One region of the Streptomyces sp. NBC_01471 genome, then DNA from elsewhere that is predicted to be linked to it. Evidence: riboswitches for the same ligand, from Rfam matches in the RefSeq annotation. Region 1 holds a riboswitch; the other holds the start of a gene.
What was found. Region 1 has a riboswitch for cobalamin ahead of OG285_RS35290 (HoxN/HupN/NixA family nickel/cobalt transporter). Riboswitches for the same ligand answer to the same signal wherever they lie in the genome.
Positions count from the first base shown of each region.

Region 2: another riboswitch for cobalamin. It lies ahead of OG285_RS26165 (prenyltransferase/squalene oxidase repeat-containing protein); the one in region 1 lies ahead of OG285_RS35290 (HoxN/HupN/NixA family nickel/cobalt transporter).

Region 1 covers NZ_CP109450.1:7,801,112-7,808,862, reverse strand. Annotated here, with positions in the region: gene OG285_RS35315 (LLM class flavin-dependent oxidoreductase) at 1-713, opposite strand, end outside; gene OG285_RS35310 (hypothetical protein) at 813-1,619, opposite strand; gene OG285_RS35305 (TIGR03619 family F420-dependent LLM class oxidoreductase) at 1,860-2,771, opposite strand; gene OG285_RS35300 (zinc-binding dehydrogenase) at 2,876-3,889, opposite strand; gene OG285_RS35295 (polysaccharide deacetylase family protein) at 3,945-4,799, opposite strand; gene OG285_RS35290 (HoxN/HupN/NixA family nickel/cobalt transporter) at 5,048-6,136, opposite strand; cobalamin riboswitch at 6,165-6,367, opposite strand; gene cobN (cobaltochelatase subunit CobN) at 6,528-7,751, opposite strand, start outside.
Region 2 covers NZ_CP109450.1:5,834,098-5,841,848, reverse strand. Annotated here, with positions in the region: gene OG285_RS26170 (flotillin family protein) at 1-1,020, shown strand, start outside; cobalamin riboswitch at 1,167-1,293, shown strand; gene OG285_RS26165 (prenyltransferase/squalene oxidase repeat-containing protein) at 1,408-2,613, shown strand; gene OG285_RS26160 (SCO2322 family protein) at 2,613-3,329, shown strand; gene OG285_RS26155 (energy-coupling factor transporter transmembrane component T) at 3,326-4,453, shown strand; gene OG285_RS26150 (ATP-binding cassette domain-containing protein) at 4,450-6,051, shown strand; gene OG285_RS26145 (ECF transporter S component) at 6,105-6,956, shown strand; gene OG285_RS26140 (steroid 3-ketoacyl-CoA thiolase) at 6,940-7,751, opposite strand, start outside.

The sequences.
Region 1 (7,751 bases):
GCGCCGCCGAGGACGATCTCGAAGGGAGTGCCGTGGGTGTCGGCGCGCAGGTGGTGGAGGTAGGCGACCAGATCGCGCACCTCGTCGACGGGCGGAATCTGTCCGTGCCTGGCCGAGGCGAACAGGGGGACCGCGCCGTCCCAGCGGGCAGCGCGACGCATCGGCGGACGGCTGGGCCAGAATCCGCCGATCCACACCGGCGGGCGGGGCTGCTGCACCGTGGCGGGCAGCAGGGTCACGTCCCGGACCGTGTAGTGCTGCCCGTCGCAGGTGACGGACTCACCCGACCAGTAGCGCCGCAGCAGATCCAGGCCTTCGTCCAGACGCCCGGCGAGCACCCGCGGGTCGGTCGGCTCACCGAAGCTTCCGTACTCGTCCTCGACGGGACCGCCGAGCCCCGCACCGAAGATCACTCTGCCGCCGCTGAGGGCGTCGAGAGTGGCCACTTGGCGGGCGAGCTGCTCCGGGCGGCGCCGTGCGACCGGGGTGACCAGCGTGCCCAGCCGGAGCGTGGAGGTCGCCAGCGCGGCGGCGGTCAGCAGCATCCAGGGGTCCCCGAAGGGGGTGCCCCGGCGCGCCCGCTTGTCGTGCACCACGTGGTCCCAGACGAACAGCCCGTCCCAGCCCGCCTGTTCGGCGGCTGCGGCCACTTCTGCCACGGTCCTGGGATCTGCGAAATCACCGAAGTTCGGAATGTTGACCGAGAAGCGCATTCCCGCATCCTGCTTCATGGCTCCGGGACGGGCAATCGAACAGCGGGGCTGCTCACCCGCTCGGCGGGCGGCAGCCGCTCGCTGTCCTGACAGGAGGTCCTAACGGCCGGCCGCTGCGGCGGCATTGCCCCGCACCGTGACCTGCCGGCCCTGCCCGGTGGTCTCCGACGTGGTGCTCAGGCAGCTGCCCGACGCCGGGTCGGTGACGGCGGGGAGGCTCCCCACATGGTCCGTGCCCGCCTCGGTGCCGACCGGCTTGCCGTAGGTCACGGTGACCTGCTGGCCGCAGCCGGCCGTGAGGTAGGGCTCGATGAAGCCCTGGTCGGCGTTCTTGAACCGGCCCGACGCCGACGGGAGGCTGAAGCTCCCGATGTGCGCCACGGAAGCGCCGGTCGCGGTCTCGACCACGTCTCCCGTCATCAGCTGCGTGTCCCCGGTGACACTCGCACGCTTGAGGACGAGCGAGTACATCGTGCCCGGCGTATAGGCGAACCGGACGGCGCAGCTCACTCCGTCGCCGCCGTCCGCGCCGTAGTTGCAGTGGGTGTCCGCCGTGGTGGCGTCAGCGTTGAAGGAGCTGAAGACCGCCTGGAGGGTGTGGTGACCGTTCGCGTCCACGGGCTCCGGCTGGAATCCGGCGTACGGCCGGGTGCCGCTCTCCAGCGTCGTGTAGTAGGCGAAGTAGATACCGGACGCGTCAGGGGCGGAGTCCACGGACATCGGCAGCTTCAGCGTCGTCACCGGGGTCGGGGCGCCCGTGCTCCAGCTCAGCGTGGGTGTGGACGCCCACGACTGTCCGGCCGTACCGAGGGCCAGCAGGGCGGTGGCACCGAGGACGATGCCGGATCTGACGAGACGGCGCCCGGACTTCCCGATGGATGAACCCGCGATGAATGACCTGCGCATGACATCTCCTGACAGCCGGTGTTCGGGTTGGGCGTCAGCATGTAAGCGATTGCTATCGCACCGCAAGAGGGTTCGCCATGTTTCTGTCTTTTACTATGGCCAGAGCTCTGTGGGCAGTAGTAACCGGTCACCTTCTGGGGGTAATTGACCCAGACCCGCACCCAGCGGCTACCGCCCACCGTCAGCACGACGCCCCCCCTGCTCGGCCGTCCGTACGGCGCCCGCTCCTTCAGCCGTCCGTCAGCGAATGGTCCCCGACACCGGGTCCAGGACCTCCTCGGCGAGGAGTTCGAGGAGCCGGCGGTCCTCCTCGGCGGTGCCGCGCAGACCGGGTGAGTCCGGGTTGGTGTCCAGGAGCAGATGAGTGGCGCCCAGGTCCGCCAGGGCCGTGAGGTCCTCGCGGATCTGGCCGAGTGTGCCGTGGCCCACCGGGTGGTCTCCGTCGATCCTCGTCCCGGTGACGCGTACCTGCAGCCGGGGCACCAGAGCCGGCGCCGCCCGCCCCGCACGTTCCGCCTCTTCGGCGAGCACCGGCAGCGCCGCGCGCATGGCGGACAGTGTCGCCAGATAGGGGTGCCAGCCCTCACCGAGCCGGGCCGCACGCCGGAGTGCGGCAGGCGAATTGCCGCCCACCCAGACGGGAAGTCCCGGCCGGGTCTGCGGGGCGGGGGCGGTGTGCACGTCCTCGTACGAGACGTAGTCACCCCGGAAGGTGGTGGGGTCCTCGCTCCAGGCCGCCCGGATCGCGGCCAGGTACTCGTCCGCGATACGGCCGCGCTCGGCGAACGGCACGCCCAGCGCGGCGTATTCGGCCCGCGACCAGCCGGTCCCGGCGCCGAGGATGAACCCGTCCGGGTTCAGGCAGTCGATGTTGGCCGCCAGCCGCGCGGTGTGCAGGGGATGGCGGTAGGGCACCACCGTCACGGTCGTCCCGAGCGTGAGCCCCGGCACCCGCCCCGCGAGGTGCGCGGCGAGCACGAACTGGTCGTAGAAGGGGGCCGGATACGCCTGGTGTACATCGGCCGTCACCGCGACATGATCGGAGATCATCGCGAAGGAGTAGCCCAACTCCCTTGCGTCCAGCGCCTGCTGGACGAGAGAGGCAGGGGTGGTGCCGGGGCCGAAGTTGAGTATGTTGACGCCGAATCTCATCGAGGGAGCGTAACAATCATCCGGAACCGGGGCACACTCCCCCGCGTCGCACACCCTTCCCGGTACATGCCACCGCTCCCCGGCACGCACCGGGGCAAGTCCTGTCACACGGCGCAGGTCACGATCGCGCGCCCGCTGTTGCCGCCGGCCAGCAGGGTGGCGAACGCTTCCGGGGTCCGTGCGAAACCGGGCACCGAGGTGTGCACACTGCGCAGCGTTCCCTCCCTGACCAGCTTGCCCGCCTCGGCCTCGAACCGCGGCCGCAGCTCCTCGTGCGCGGTCACCGCGAATCCGCGCAGCGTCAGTTCCTGGTAGATCGCCCGTGCGTAGTTGGCCGGGCCCCGGCGCTCCCCCGCGGATCCGTACTGCGAGGCGATGCCGCAGATCATCGCCCGGCCGCGGAAGCTGAGCACGTCGAGCGCGGCCTCCAGCTGATCGCCGCCGATGTTGTCGAAGAAGAGGTCGATGCCGTCGGGTGCGGCGGCCCGCAGCAGGTCCACGGCGGCGCCGTGACGGTAGTTGAACGCCTCGACACCCAGGTCTTCGGTGAGCAGGCTGGTCTTGGCGTCCGAGCCGGCGCTGCCGATGACCCGTGCGCCGTATGCCCTGGCCCACTGGACGGCGCAGCTGCCGACCCCGCCCGCAGCGCCCGACACGTAGACGGTCTCCCCCGGGCGCACCCGGCCGAGGTGCACCATTCCGGTGTAGGCGGTGAAGCCGACGTGTCCGAGTACGGTGAGATGCGTCTCCAGCGGGAGGTCCGACCGGTCCCGCGGGATGCGTCGCAGCTCGCCCGCGTCCACCACGTCGGCGGTACGCCACGGAGATCGCGGCCGGACCGCGAGGTCGCCGGGCCGGTACGCGTCGCTGCGGGACACGAGCACCTCGACCACGGCGTCGCTCTCGGGCACGGACCCGATGGTGAGCCCCGGGCCGTACGGGGTGCCCGCGGCGCCGATCCTGGTCGCCATCCCCGCGTTGAGCCCCAGTCTGCGCAGTGCGACCAGGACCTGGCCGGCGCCGGGGGTGGGCGGTGCGCCCGTCCCGGCCACCTCGAAGTCCCCGGCCCGCACCGCTCCTGCCGGATACCGGGCCACCCGCACCTCTTCGACGATCATGGGAGGCAGACTATCGCCGGCGGTACGGCGGGCGGCCCGGCCCTGCCCGTCCGGGTCAGAGCTCCGGCCGCACCGGGACGTAGCCGCTGTCGAGCAGCCGGGGAAGGTAGTTCCTGACCGCGGCGACGGTCTGGGACCGGTTGCCGCCGCCGTCGTGACAGAGCACGATCGTGCCGTCCTTGACATCGCGCAGCACGGAGTTGGTGATGCTGCGCGTGCCCGGCCGCGCCCAGTCGTTGGTGTCGAGCGACCAGCCCAGCGGCTCCATGCCGAGGTCGGCACAGATCCCGAGGGTCGGCGGGTTCCAGTCGCCGTACGGGGCGCGGGCCCAGTCGGGCGGGGCGCCGAGAACCTTCTCGATCAGATCGCTGGTCCGGGCGAGTTCGGTCCGGGCGGCGGCCGGCTTCAACTTGGTGAGCTGGGGGTGGGTCCAGGAGTGGTTGGCGACGGCGTGTCCGCCGTTCGCGATGTCGTGCAGCAACTGCGGGTACTGGACGGCGTTCTCGCCGATGACGCAGAACGTCGCCTGCACGTTGTACTGGGCCAGGATGCGCAGCACCTGAGGTGTGTACTCGGGGTCGGGACCGTCGTCGAAGGTGAGCGCGATCCTGCGGCCGCCGTTCTCCTCCATCGAGTACACCGCATGAGTGCGCACCGCCGGATTGTGTGCCGGGGCACCCATGGATGTCTCGCCTGCGAAGGGCCGCAGCCGGTAGTCGGGGGGACGGGCTGCCGCCGCCGCTGGAGGTCCGGCGGCCGGCGGTGCCTGGACACGGTGGGGCGGCGCGGTGGCGGCCGGTGCCTGAGAGGGGTGTGGGGCGGCGGCCGGTGCGGTGTCGCCGGAGAGGCCCCACACCCGGGAGACGACTCCGCCGATGCCCAAGGCGCCCAGACCGACCGCGGCGCGCACGAATCTGCGCCGACCCTGCGTATTAGTGTGATTTTCTGACTGCATGGCACCGTACTGCCATACGCGGGCGCGATTCCGTGGCCGACACCGCCGCAGGCGCGTCCGATTCCACCCCGTCGGACCTGTCCGCTGCCCGCCCCGTCCGCCGGATGGGCGCATCCCGGCCGGCCCGGGCGGGGGAAGACTGGCGGGCGCTCGGGTCCGTGGCCATGATTCCGCACCGGTCCGTGGCCGTATTCCGCGCCGGTTCAGCCGCTGTCGGAGGCGCGGACCGTCCACCTCTCCTCCACCTTGGCGATGCGCCAGTAGGCGAGCGCGGCAGCCCACACGACGACGAAGAGGGCGACGATGAGATAGCCCACGTTCCCGAGGTCGAGGCCCGCTATCCAGTCGGTGACCGCGTCCTGGAGGTCGAGCTTGTCGTGCAGCACGCTGATCAGTTCGATCGTGCCGATGAGGAACGCGACGGCGATCGACAGGCCCGTGATGGCGAGGTTGTAGAACACCTTGCGCACCGGGTTGGAGAAGGCCCACTGGTACGCGAAGTTCATGAAGGTGCCGTCGAGCGTGTCGAAGAGGCTCATTCCGGCCGCGAACAGCAGCGGCAGGCAGAGGACGGCGTACCAGGGCAGGCCCGCGGCGGCGCCGCTGCCCGCCATCACCATGAGGGCGACCTCGGTGGCGGTGTCGAAGCCCAGGCCGAAGAGGAAGCCCAGCGGGTACATCTGGCCCGGCCTGGTGATGGACTTGGTGAAGCGGCCGAGGATGCGGTTCATGAACCCGCGCGAGTTCAGGTGCGATTCGAGTTCGGCCTCGTCGTAGCGTCCCGCGCGCATCTCCTTGAAGACCCGCAGAATGCCCACGAGGGCAACCAGGTTGAGCGCCGCGATGAGGTACAGGAAGGAGCCGGAGACGCTCGTGCCGACGACGCCCAGCACCTGGTGCGCGTCCGAGCCCTCGTTCATGAGGACCCCGGCGAGCCGGGCTCCTCCGGCGACCAGCGCCGCCATGGCCACCACCACACTGGAGTGCCCCAGCGCGAACCAGAAGCCCACCGAGACCGGGCGTTTCCCGTCGGCCATGAGTTTGCGTGTGGTGTTGTCGATGGCGGCGATATGGTCGGCGTCGAAGGCGTGCCGCATCCCGAGTGTGTACGCGGTGATGCCGAGACCGACCCCGAACGCCTTGGATCCGACCTCGTAGTGGCCTGGCTCGACCAGCAGGAACAGCACGCCGAACGCAACGGCGTGGAGGGCGGCTATCACCCCCAGGAGCCCGGCGGTACGTACGGTGTCCTCGCGCCGCCAGGCGAACGCGGCGGAATCGGGCAGGGTCATGCGGGTCACGCTCCAGCACCTCGTGGATCACTTCGTGAGATGGCGTGGCCGGTCTCCAGGCTGACGGGCTCGCTGATGCCCGCCACCGGCCCTGCCTTGCCGGCCGCGCACGCGGCCAGTGGCTGCGACGGGACGGCGACCCCCCGATCACAGTGGTGAGGGCCGCTCCGGTCCGAGGCCCCGAGGGGGCTTTCACCGGTCTTCCCGAACACCACGGCTCACTCACACCAGGGTTCTGGCCGCCGGTGGCGGCAACCGCCCCACCTGGGCAGGTATCGGATCTCACACCCACCGGCGGCCGGGTGGTCCGCTGCCGCACACCGGTGCCGGGAGAGCCGGGCTCCCCCCGTCGCACCAGCGGCAGCGGACCACCGCGAGGAGACCGCGCCGGTCAGTCCTCGCCCTCCAGATTCCCTTCGGTCTCCAGGTACACCTGGCGCAGCGCTTCGAGCGTCGCGGGGTCGGGCTCTGCCCACATACCGCGGGACTCCGCCTCCAGGAGGCGTTCCGCGATCCCGTGCAGGGCCCAGGGGTTGGCCTGCTGGAGGAAGTCGCGGTTGACCGGGTCGAGTACGTACGTCTCGGTGAGCTTGTCGTACATCCAGTCGGCGACGACACCGGTGGTGGCGTCGTACCCGAAGAGGTAGTCGACGGTGGCGGCGAGTTCGAAGGCGCCCTTGTAACCGTGGCGGCGCATCGCCTCGATCCAGCGGGGGTTGACCACCCGCGCGCGGAAGACCCGTGAGGTCTCCTCGACGAGCGTGCGGGTGCGGACGGTCTCGGGGCGGGTGGAGTCTCCGATGTACGCCTCCGGGGCGCTCCCGCGCAGGGCCCGGACGGTGGCGACCATGCCGCCGTGGTACTGGAAGTAGTCGTCGGAGTCCGCGATGTCGTGCTCGCGGGTGTCCGTGTTCTTCGCGGCGACGGTGATCCGCTTGTACGCCGTCTCCATCTCGGCGCGGGCCGGGCGGCCGTCCAGTTCCCGGCCGTAGGCGTAGCCGCCCCACACCGTGTACACCTCGGCGAGATCCGCGTCGGTGCGCCAGTCGCGGCTGTCGATGAGCTGGAGGATTCCGGCACCGTAGGTACCCGGCCGCGAGCCGAAGATCCGGGTGGTGGCCCGGCGTTCGTCGCCGTGCTCGGCGAGGTCGGCCCGGGTGTGGGCGCGTACGTAGTTCTGCCCGTCGGGCTCGTCGAGGGATGCGGCCAGCCGTACCGCGTCGTCCAGGAGGCCGATGGTGTGCGGGAAGGCGTCCCGGAAGAAGCCCGAGATGCGCAGGGTGACGTCGATGCGGGGACGGCCCAGCTCGTCGAGCGGCACCGGCTCAAGGCCGGTGACCCGGCGTGAGGCGTCGTCCCACACCGGGCGGATACCGAGCAGTGCGAGGGCTTCGGCCACGTCGTCGCCCGAGGTGCGCATCGCGCTGGTGCCCCACAGGGAGAGCCCCACGGAGGTGGGCCACTCGCCGTTGTCGGTGCGGTAGCGCTCCAGGAGCGAATCGGCGAGCAGCTGTCCGGTCTCCCAGGCGAGCCGGGACGGGATGGCCTTGGGGTCGACGGAGTAGAAGTTGCGGCCGGTCGGCAGGACGTTGACCAGGCCGCGCAGCGGGGAGCC
Region 2 (7,751 bases), 2.0 Mb from region 1:
GTCGCCGAGACCTGCGTGACGCGGCAGGGCATCGTGCTGACCGTGCGGGCCGTCATCGCGTTCAAGGTCGGCAACGACACCGAGAGCATCGTCAACGCCGGCCAGCGCTTCCTCTCCGACCAGGACCAGATGTCGGTACTGACCGGCCGGATCTTCTCCGGCCATCTGCGGTCGATCATCGGCTCGATGACCGTCGAGGAGATCGTCACCGAGCGCCAGAAGCTCGCCACCGAGGTGCTGGAGACCTCCAAGACGGAGATGGCCAAGATCGGCCTGATCGTGGACTCGCTCCAGATCCAGTCCATCGACGACGGCGAGACCGGCTACATCTCGGCGATGTCCGCCCCGCACACGGCGGCCATCCAGCGGCAGGCGCAGATCGCCCAGGCCCAGGCCACCCAGGCTTCCGTCGAGGCGCAGCAGGAAGCCACCCGTAACCAGGCCGAGTACGCGCGGCAGACCGCCGTCGTGCAGGCGCAGTACTCGGCCGAGGTGGACCGGGCGCAGGCCGAGGCAGCCCAGGCGGGTCCGCTGGCCCAGGCGCACGCGCAGCAGGAGGTGCTCGCGGCCCAGACCGAACTGGCCGAGCGCGCCGCCCAGTTGCGCCAGCAGCAGCTCGTCGCCGAGATCGTGAAGCCCGCCGAGGCGGACGCGGAGCGGATCAGGGTGCTGGCCGTGGCCGAGGCCGAGCGGATGAAGATCCAGGCCGCGGCGGCCGCCTCCTACGACCGGGTGGCGCTCGACCGGATGCTGATCGACCAGCTCCCGCAGATCGTCAAGGAGGCCGCGTCCGGTCTCGCGGGCGCCAATGTCAACGTGCTCAACGGCGCGGACGGCCTGGGCGAGATCGCGGCCGGTCTGGTGGGCCAGGGTCTGACGATCCTCGACTCGGTACGGAAGAACCTGGGCGCGCAGGACGACGACGCCCACCAGGGCGGCCGGGGCGCGGAGATCCAGCGCTACCTCGGCGGGAAGTCCGGCAACGACAACGGCGACAACGGCCCGATCGACATCAAGTAGGCGACCGGCAGGACCCTGCGGCCCGGGCCGTACGGAGCGGCAACGGACGGCGGCGCACCGGATCCAGTGGTGCGCCGCCGTCCGTTGCCGTCCGTCGTCGTGCCCGGAGGTGCGGCCGTGCCCCGCCCCCGGAGCCGCTCCCGGCGTGGCCGGTACAGTGGGAAGGTCGTCATCACACCCGCACGGGGAGAAGCCGGTGCAATCCCGGCGCTGACCCCGCAACCGTAACCACCTCCGGTGGTGAGCCGGACCGCCCTGTACGGAAGTGACCGGCTCGTGCCACCGGAAGCCTCCGGTGGCCGGCACCGTCGAGGTATACGGAGCCGGAGCCCCGGTGCCTGAGTGGGCCCGTGTCCCGGCTTCCCCGCAGGAGAGGCCCCGCCCGCCATGACCCTTCGCCGCAGCGCCACCGCGCTGGCCGCATCCGCCATACTCTGCGCGGCCGCTGCCCCGACGGCCTTCGCCGACTCCGCCTCGCCGTCGGCCTCGGCGTCCCCGGTGCTCCCCTCCGGCCTGTACGGCAAGACGGACCCCAAGTACGACGGGGTCTGGCGGCAGTCCCTCGCGCTGATCGCGCAGGACGCCACCGGGGTCCGCCCCGCCGCGAAGGCCGTCGACTGGCTGACCGGCCAGCAGTGCGCCGACGGCGCCTTCACCTCCTTCCGCGCCGACGTGACGAAGCCGTGCGACGGGAAGGAACTCCTGGACACCAACGCCACCGCGGCCGCCGTCCAGGCGCTGAAGGCGCTCGGCGGGCACGACGCCGCCGTGAAGAAGGGCGCCGGCTGGCTGAAGTCGGTGGCGGGCAAGGACGGCGGCTGGAGCTACAACCCGGGCGGCGCGAGCGACGCGAACTCCACGTCGGTGGTGATCGGCGCGCTCGCCGCGGCCGGGGAGCCGACGGCGAAGGCGGAGAAGATGCTGGTCTCGCTCTCGCTCCCGTGCGACGCCAAGGAGGGCGGCGGCGGCTTCGCGTACCAGCCCGACAAGAAGTCGGGGAAGCTGTTCGCGAACGCCGACGCGACGGGCGCCGCCGTGCTGGGCACCCTGGGCTCCGGCCTGGCACCGCGCCCCGGCGGCAAGGACGTCGGCGGCACCGGCTGCCTGAACGCCTCTTCGCCCGCCCAGGCCGCGCACAACGGCGCCACCTACCTCGCCGGGGCGACCGCGGGGAAGGCCTATCTCAAGTCCGCGATGCCGGGCGCCGAGGACCAGCCCGACTACGGCAACACCGCCGACGCGGTGACCGCGCTCGGCGCCGACGGCCTCACCGCGCAGGCCAGGCAGCCGCTCGCGTGGCTGGAGCAGCACGCGGCGGGATGGGCCCGGCAGAGCGGCCCCGCCGCATACGCCCAGCTGATCTTCGCGGCCCGGGCGAACGGGGTCGACCCGCACGACTTCGGCGGCGCGGACCTGGTCAAGCAGCTCAACGCGACCGGCCCCGCCCCCGCGTCCTCGGCGAAGGCGGCCGACTCGAAGAAGGACAGCGACAGCTCGGGCGTCAGCGTCTGGTGGATCGTCGGTGTCGGTCTGGTCGCCGGGATCGGGATCGGCTTCCTGCTCAGCACGCGCGGCAGGAAGCGGCAGGCCTGATGCGCCGCCCGACACTCCCCACGCACCGCGTGCGGTCAGGTTCCGTACGGCTGGTCGCCCTGGCCGTCGCGGTGGGCGCGGCGCTCACGGCGCTCGGGGCGGCTCCCGCGCAGGCCGCCGGGTACCGGTACTGGTCGTTCTGGGACCGCGCGGGCAGTGGCTGGCAGTACGCCACCCAGGGCCCGTCGACGGCCCGGCCCGCCGACGGGGACGTTCAGGGCTTCCGCTTCGCCGTCAGCGCGGACTCCCAGGACGCGAGCAAACCGCGCGTCCCCGCGCACACCCCTCTCACCTTCGACGGCATCTGCGCGAAGACCCCGGCCGATGGCGGCTCGAAGCGCATCGCGCTGGTCATCGACTTCGGTACGGCGGCGGACGCGCCGGGCGGCGAGAAGCCGCCCGCCGAGCGCACCGTGTGCGCGCGGGTCGGCGGGGACGCGACCAGCGCGGAGGCGCTCGCCGCCGTCGCCAAACCGCTGCGGTACAACAGCGACGCGCTGCTCTGCTCGATCGCCGGCTATCCGAGGACCGGCTGCGGCGAGCAGGTCTCGCAGACCCGGAAGGGCGGCAGCGAGACACCGGCCGGCAACGCCGCACAGAACGACAGCGGCGACAGCGGCGGGCCCTCCGCGGGACTCGTCGGCGGGATCGCCGCGGTGGTCGTGCTCGGCGCGGCCGGTGTATGGCAGGCACGCCGCAGGCGCACCAGCGGATGACGGTGTCGCTCCGGGCCCCCGCCGTCGGCCGCAGCAACGCCCTGCATGCCGGGGCCTGGTGGCTGTGGGCCCTCGGGCTCGCCACCGCCGCGTCCCGCACCACCAACCCGCTGCTGCTCGGCCTGCTGGTCGGCGTGGCGGGCTATGTGGTGGCGGCCCGGCGCACGGCCGCGCCGTGGGCCCGCTCGTACGGCACGTTCGTGCGGCTCGGGCTGTTCGTCATCGGCATCCGGCTGGTGTTCTCGGTCGTGCTCGGCTCGCCGGTCCCCGGCTCGCACACGCTGTTCACGCTGCCGGAACTCCCGCTGCCGCACTGGGCGCAGGGGGTACGGATCGGTGGGCGCGTGACGGCCGAGCAGCTGGTCTTCGCTCTGTACGACGGCGCCAAGCTGGCCACCCTGCTGATCTGTGTAGGCGCGGCCAACGCGCTCGCCAACCCGGCCCGGCTCCTCAAGTCCCTGCCGGGCGCCCTCTACGAGGTCGGGGTGGCCGTCGTCGTCGCGATGACCTTCGCGCCGAACATGGTGGCCGACGTGGTGCGGCTGCGCACCGCGCGACGGCTGCGCGGCCGTCCCACCGGCGGGGTCAGGGCGGTCCTGCAGATCGGGCTGCCGGTGCTCGAAGGCGCGCTGGAGCGGTCGGTCGCCGTGGCGGCGTCGATGGACGCACGCGGCTACGGCAGGACGGCGCAGGTGCCGCGTGCGGTCCGGCACACCACCACCGTGCTGACGCTCGGCGGACTGCTCGGGGTCTGTGCGGGGACGTACGGTCTGCTGGCCGCCGAGGGCGCCTCGTACGGCCTGCCAGTGCTGGGCATGGGAGTGCTGGCGGCACTGGCCGGGCTCAGGCTGGGGGGCCGCCGGTCCGTGCGGACCCGCTACCGGCCGGACCGGTGGGGCCCGCGCGCCTGGCTGGTCGCGGGCTCGGGGGTCGCCGTGGCCGCGTTGATGATCTGGGCGGGCGGCCGCGACACGGCGGCCCTGCACCCCGGTGTGGTCCCGCTCGTCGCCCCGGTGCTGCCGCTGTGGCCGGCGGCCTCGGTGCTGATCGGACTGGTGCCCGCCTTCGTGGCCCCGGTACCCGTACCCGCACCCGTACCCGTATCCAAGGAGAGGCAGCAGTGATCCGGTTCGAGCAGGTGTCGGTCACCTACGCCGATGCCCGGGAGCCCGCCGTGCAGGGGGTCGACCTGACCGTGCCCGAGGGGGAGCTGGTGCTGCTCGTCGGCCCCTCCGGTGTCGGCAAGTCCACGCTGCTCGGCGCGGTGTCCGGTCTGGTGCCGCACTTCACGGGCGGGGTGCTGCGCGGCCGGGTCACCGTCGACGGCCGGGACACCCGGACCCACAAACCGCGCGAACTCGCCGATCTGGTGGGGACGGTGGGCCAGGACCCGCTGGCCCACTTCGTCACGGACACGGTCGAGGACGAGCTGGCGTACGGCATGGAGTCACTTGGTGTCGCCCCGGACGTGATGCGCAGGCGGGTGGAGGAGACCCTCGATCTGCTGGGCCTCACCGAACTGCGCGACCGCCCGATCGCGACGCTCTCCGGCGGTCAGCAGCAGCGGGTCGCGATCGGCTCCGTGCTGACCCCGCACCCCAAGGTGCTGGTGCTCGACGAACCGACGTCCGCGCTGGACCCGGCGGCGGCCGAAGAGGTGCTGGCCGTCCTGCAACGGCTGGTGCACGACCTGGGCACGACCGTGCTGATGGCCGAGCACCGGCTGGAGCGGGTGGTGCAGTACGCGGACCAGGTGATCCTGCTGCCCGGCCCCGGCGAGGCTCCGGTGCTCGGCGTGCCCGCCGATGTGATGGCGGTGTCCCCGGTGTTCCCGCCGGTCGTGGCGCTGGGCAGGCTGGCGGGCTGGGATCCGCTGCCGCTGTCCGTACGGGACGCCAGACGCCGGGCCGCGGCGCTGCGCGAGCGGTTGGCGGACCGCGTCCGCACGGACCCGCCCGCTCCCCCGCCGGCCGGGCCCGTCGCCACAGCGGAGCGGCTGGGCCTGCGGCGCGGGCGGATCGAGGCGCTGCGGCAGGTCTCCCTCTCGGTGCGGCCCGGCGAGACGGTCGCCCTGATGGGACGCAACGGCGCGGGCAAGTCCACGCTGCTCGGCACGTTCGTCGGGATGCACGAGCCGTCGTCCGGGTCGGTCCTGGTCGGCGGGAAGACCCCGCACCGGACCGCGCCGCGCGAGATGATCCGCCGGGTGGGGCTCGTCCCGCAGGAGCCGCGCGATCTGCTGTACGCGGACACGGTCGGCGCGGAGTGCGCGGCGGCCGACGCGGACGCGGGCGCGGACCCCGGCAGTTGCCGGGCCCTGGTCTCCGAACTGCTCCCCGGTGTTCCGGACTCCATCCATCCGCGTGATCTCTCCGAAGGGCAGCGCCTCGCTCTGGCGCTGGCGATCGTGCTGACCGGGCGCCCCCCGCTGCTGCTGCTCGACGAGCCGACGCGCGGTCTGGACTACGCGGCGAAGAGCCGCCTCGTCGGGGTGCTGCGCGCGCTGGCCCGGGACGGGCACGCCATCGTGCTCGCCACCCACGACGTGGAACTGGCCGCCGAGCTCGCCCACCGGGTGGTCATCCTGGCCGACGGCGAGATCGTCGCGGACGGGCCGACACCGGAGGTCGTGGTGTCCTCGCCGTCCTTCGCCCCACAGGTCTCGAAGATCCTCGCGCCGCAGGACTGGCTGACGGTGGCCCAGGTACGGGAGGCGCTGTGAGAGCCGTCGGGCTCGGGCCCCGCTCGGTCGCCGCGCTCGTCCTGATCACGGTGATGGGGGTGTTCGCCTTCGGCTGGCCGCTGCTCGCCGACTCCGCGTCCGGGCTCGCCCACTCGCAGGACGCCCCCTGGCTGTTCGCCGCGCTGCTCCCGCTGCTGGTGGCCGTGGTGGTGGCGACCATCGCCGACGCCGGTCTCGACGCGAAGGCGGTGGCGATGCTCGGCGTGCTGGCGGCGGTCGGCGCCGCGCTGCGCCCGCTCGGCGCGGGCACGGCGGGGCTGGAGCCGATGTTCTTCCTGATGGTGCTGAGCGGGCGGGTGCTCGGGCCCGGATTCGGCTTCGTGCTCGGCTCGGTCACCATGTTCGCCTCCGCCCTGCTCACCGGCGGGGTCGGGCCGTGGATGCCCTTCCAGATGCTGGCGATGGGCTGGTTCACGATGGGCGCCGGGCTGCTGCCGGGCGCCCGTCGGCTGCGCGGGCGGGCCGAAGTGCTGATGCTCGCGGGATACGGGTGCCTGGCGGCGTTCGCGTACGGCACGGTCATGAACCTGCAGGGCTGGACCTACATCGGCGGGCTCTCCACCGGGATCTCCTTCCACCCCGGTGACGCGGTCGGGGCCAACCTGACGCGCTTCCTCGCCTACTGCGCGGCCACCTCGCTCGGCTGGGACCTGGGGCGGGCGGCCGTCACCGTCGTCCTGACCCTGGTCGTCGGCCCGGCCATCCTGAAGGCGCTGCGCCGGGCGACCCGGCGCGCGGCCTTCGAGGCGGAGGCCGCGTTCGGGACGGGGACGGCCTCCGCGGCGGAGGCTGCCTCCGCCGCAGGGGCGGGCCCCGTCGCAGGGGCGGACCCGGCCGGTCCTGCCCGGCCCGGATCCGCCGCGGGCTCTACAGCCGCTGAATGATCGTGCCGGTGGCCAGCGCGCCACCGGCACACATCGTGATGAGTGCGAACTCCTTGTCCCGGCGCTCCAGTTCGTGCAGCGCGGTGGTGATCAGCCGGGCGCCGGTCGCCCCCACCGGGTGCCCCAGCGCGATCGCCCCGCCGTTCACGTTCACCTTCTCCAGGTCCTGTTCGAAGACCTGGGCCCAGCTCAGCACCACCGAGGCGAACGCCTCGTTGATCTCCACGAGGTCGATGTCCTTGAGCGACATCCCCGCCTTGCCGAGCACCGCACGCGTCGCGTCGACCGGCCCGTCCAGATGGAAGTGCGGGTCCGAACCCACCAGCGCCTGGGCGACGATCCGGGCCCGCGGCTTGAGCTTGAGGGCTCGCGCCATCCGCTTGGACGCCCACATGATCGCGCAGGCGCCGTCGGATATCTGTGAGGAGTTCCCCGCGGTGTGCACGGCGACCGGCATCACCGGCTTCAGCCCGGCGAGCCCCTCCATGGTGGTGTCGCGCAGCCCCTCGTCGCGGTCGACCAGGCGCCACATGCCCTGCCCTGCGGCCTGCTCGTCCTCGGTGGTGGGCACCTGGACGGCGAACGTCTCCCGTTTGAAGCGCTCCTCGGCCCAGGCCGCCGCGGCCCTCTCCTGCGAGAGGAGACCCAGCGAGTCGACGTTCTCACGGGTCAGTCCCCGGTGGCGGGCGATCCGCTCGGCGGCCTCGAACTGGTTGGGCAGGTCGACGTTCCACTCGTCGGGGAAGGGCTTGCCGGGACCGTGCTTGGAGCCGCTGCCCAGCGGCACCCGCGACA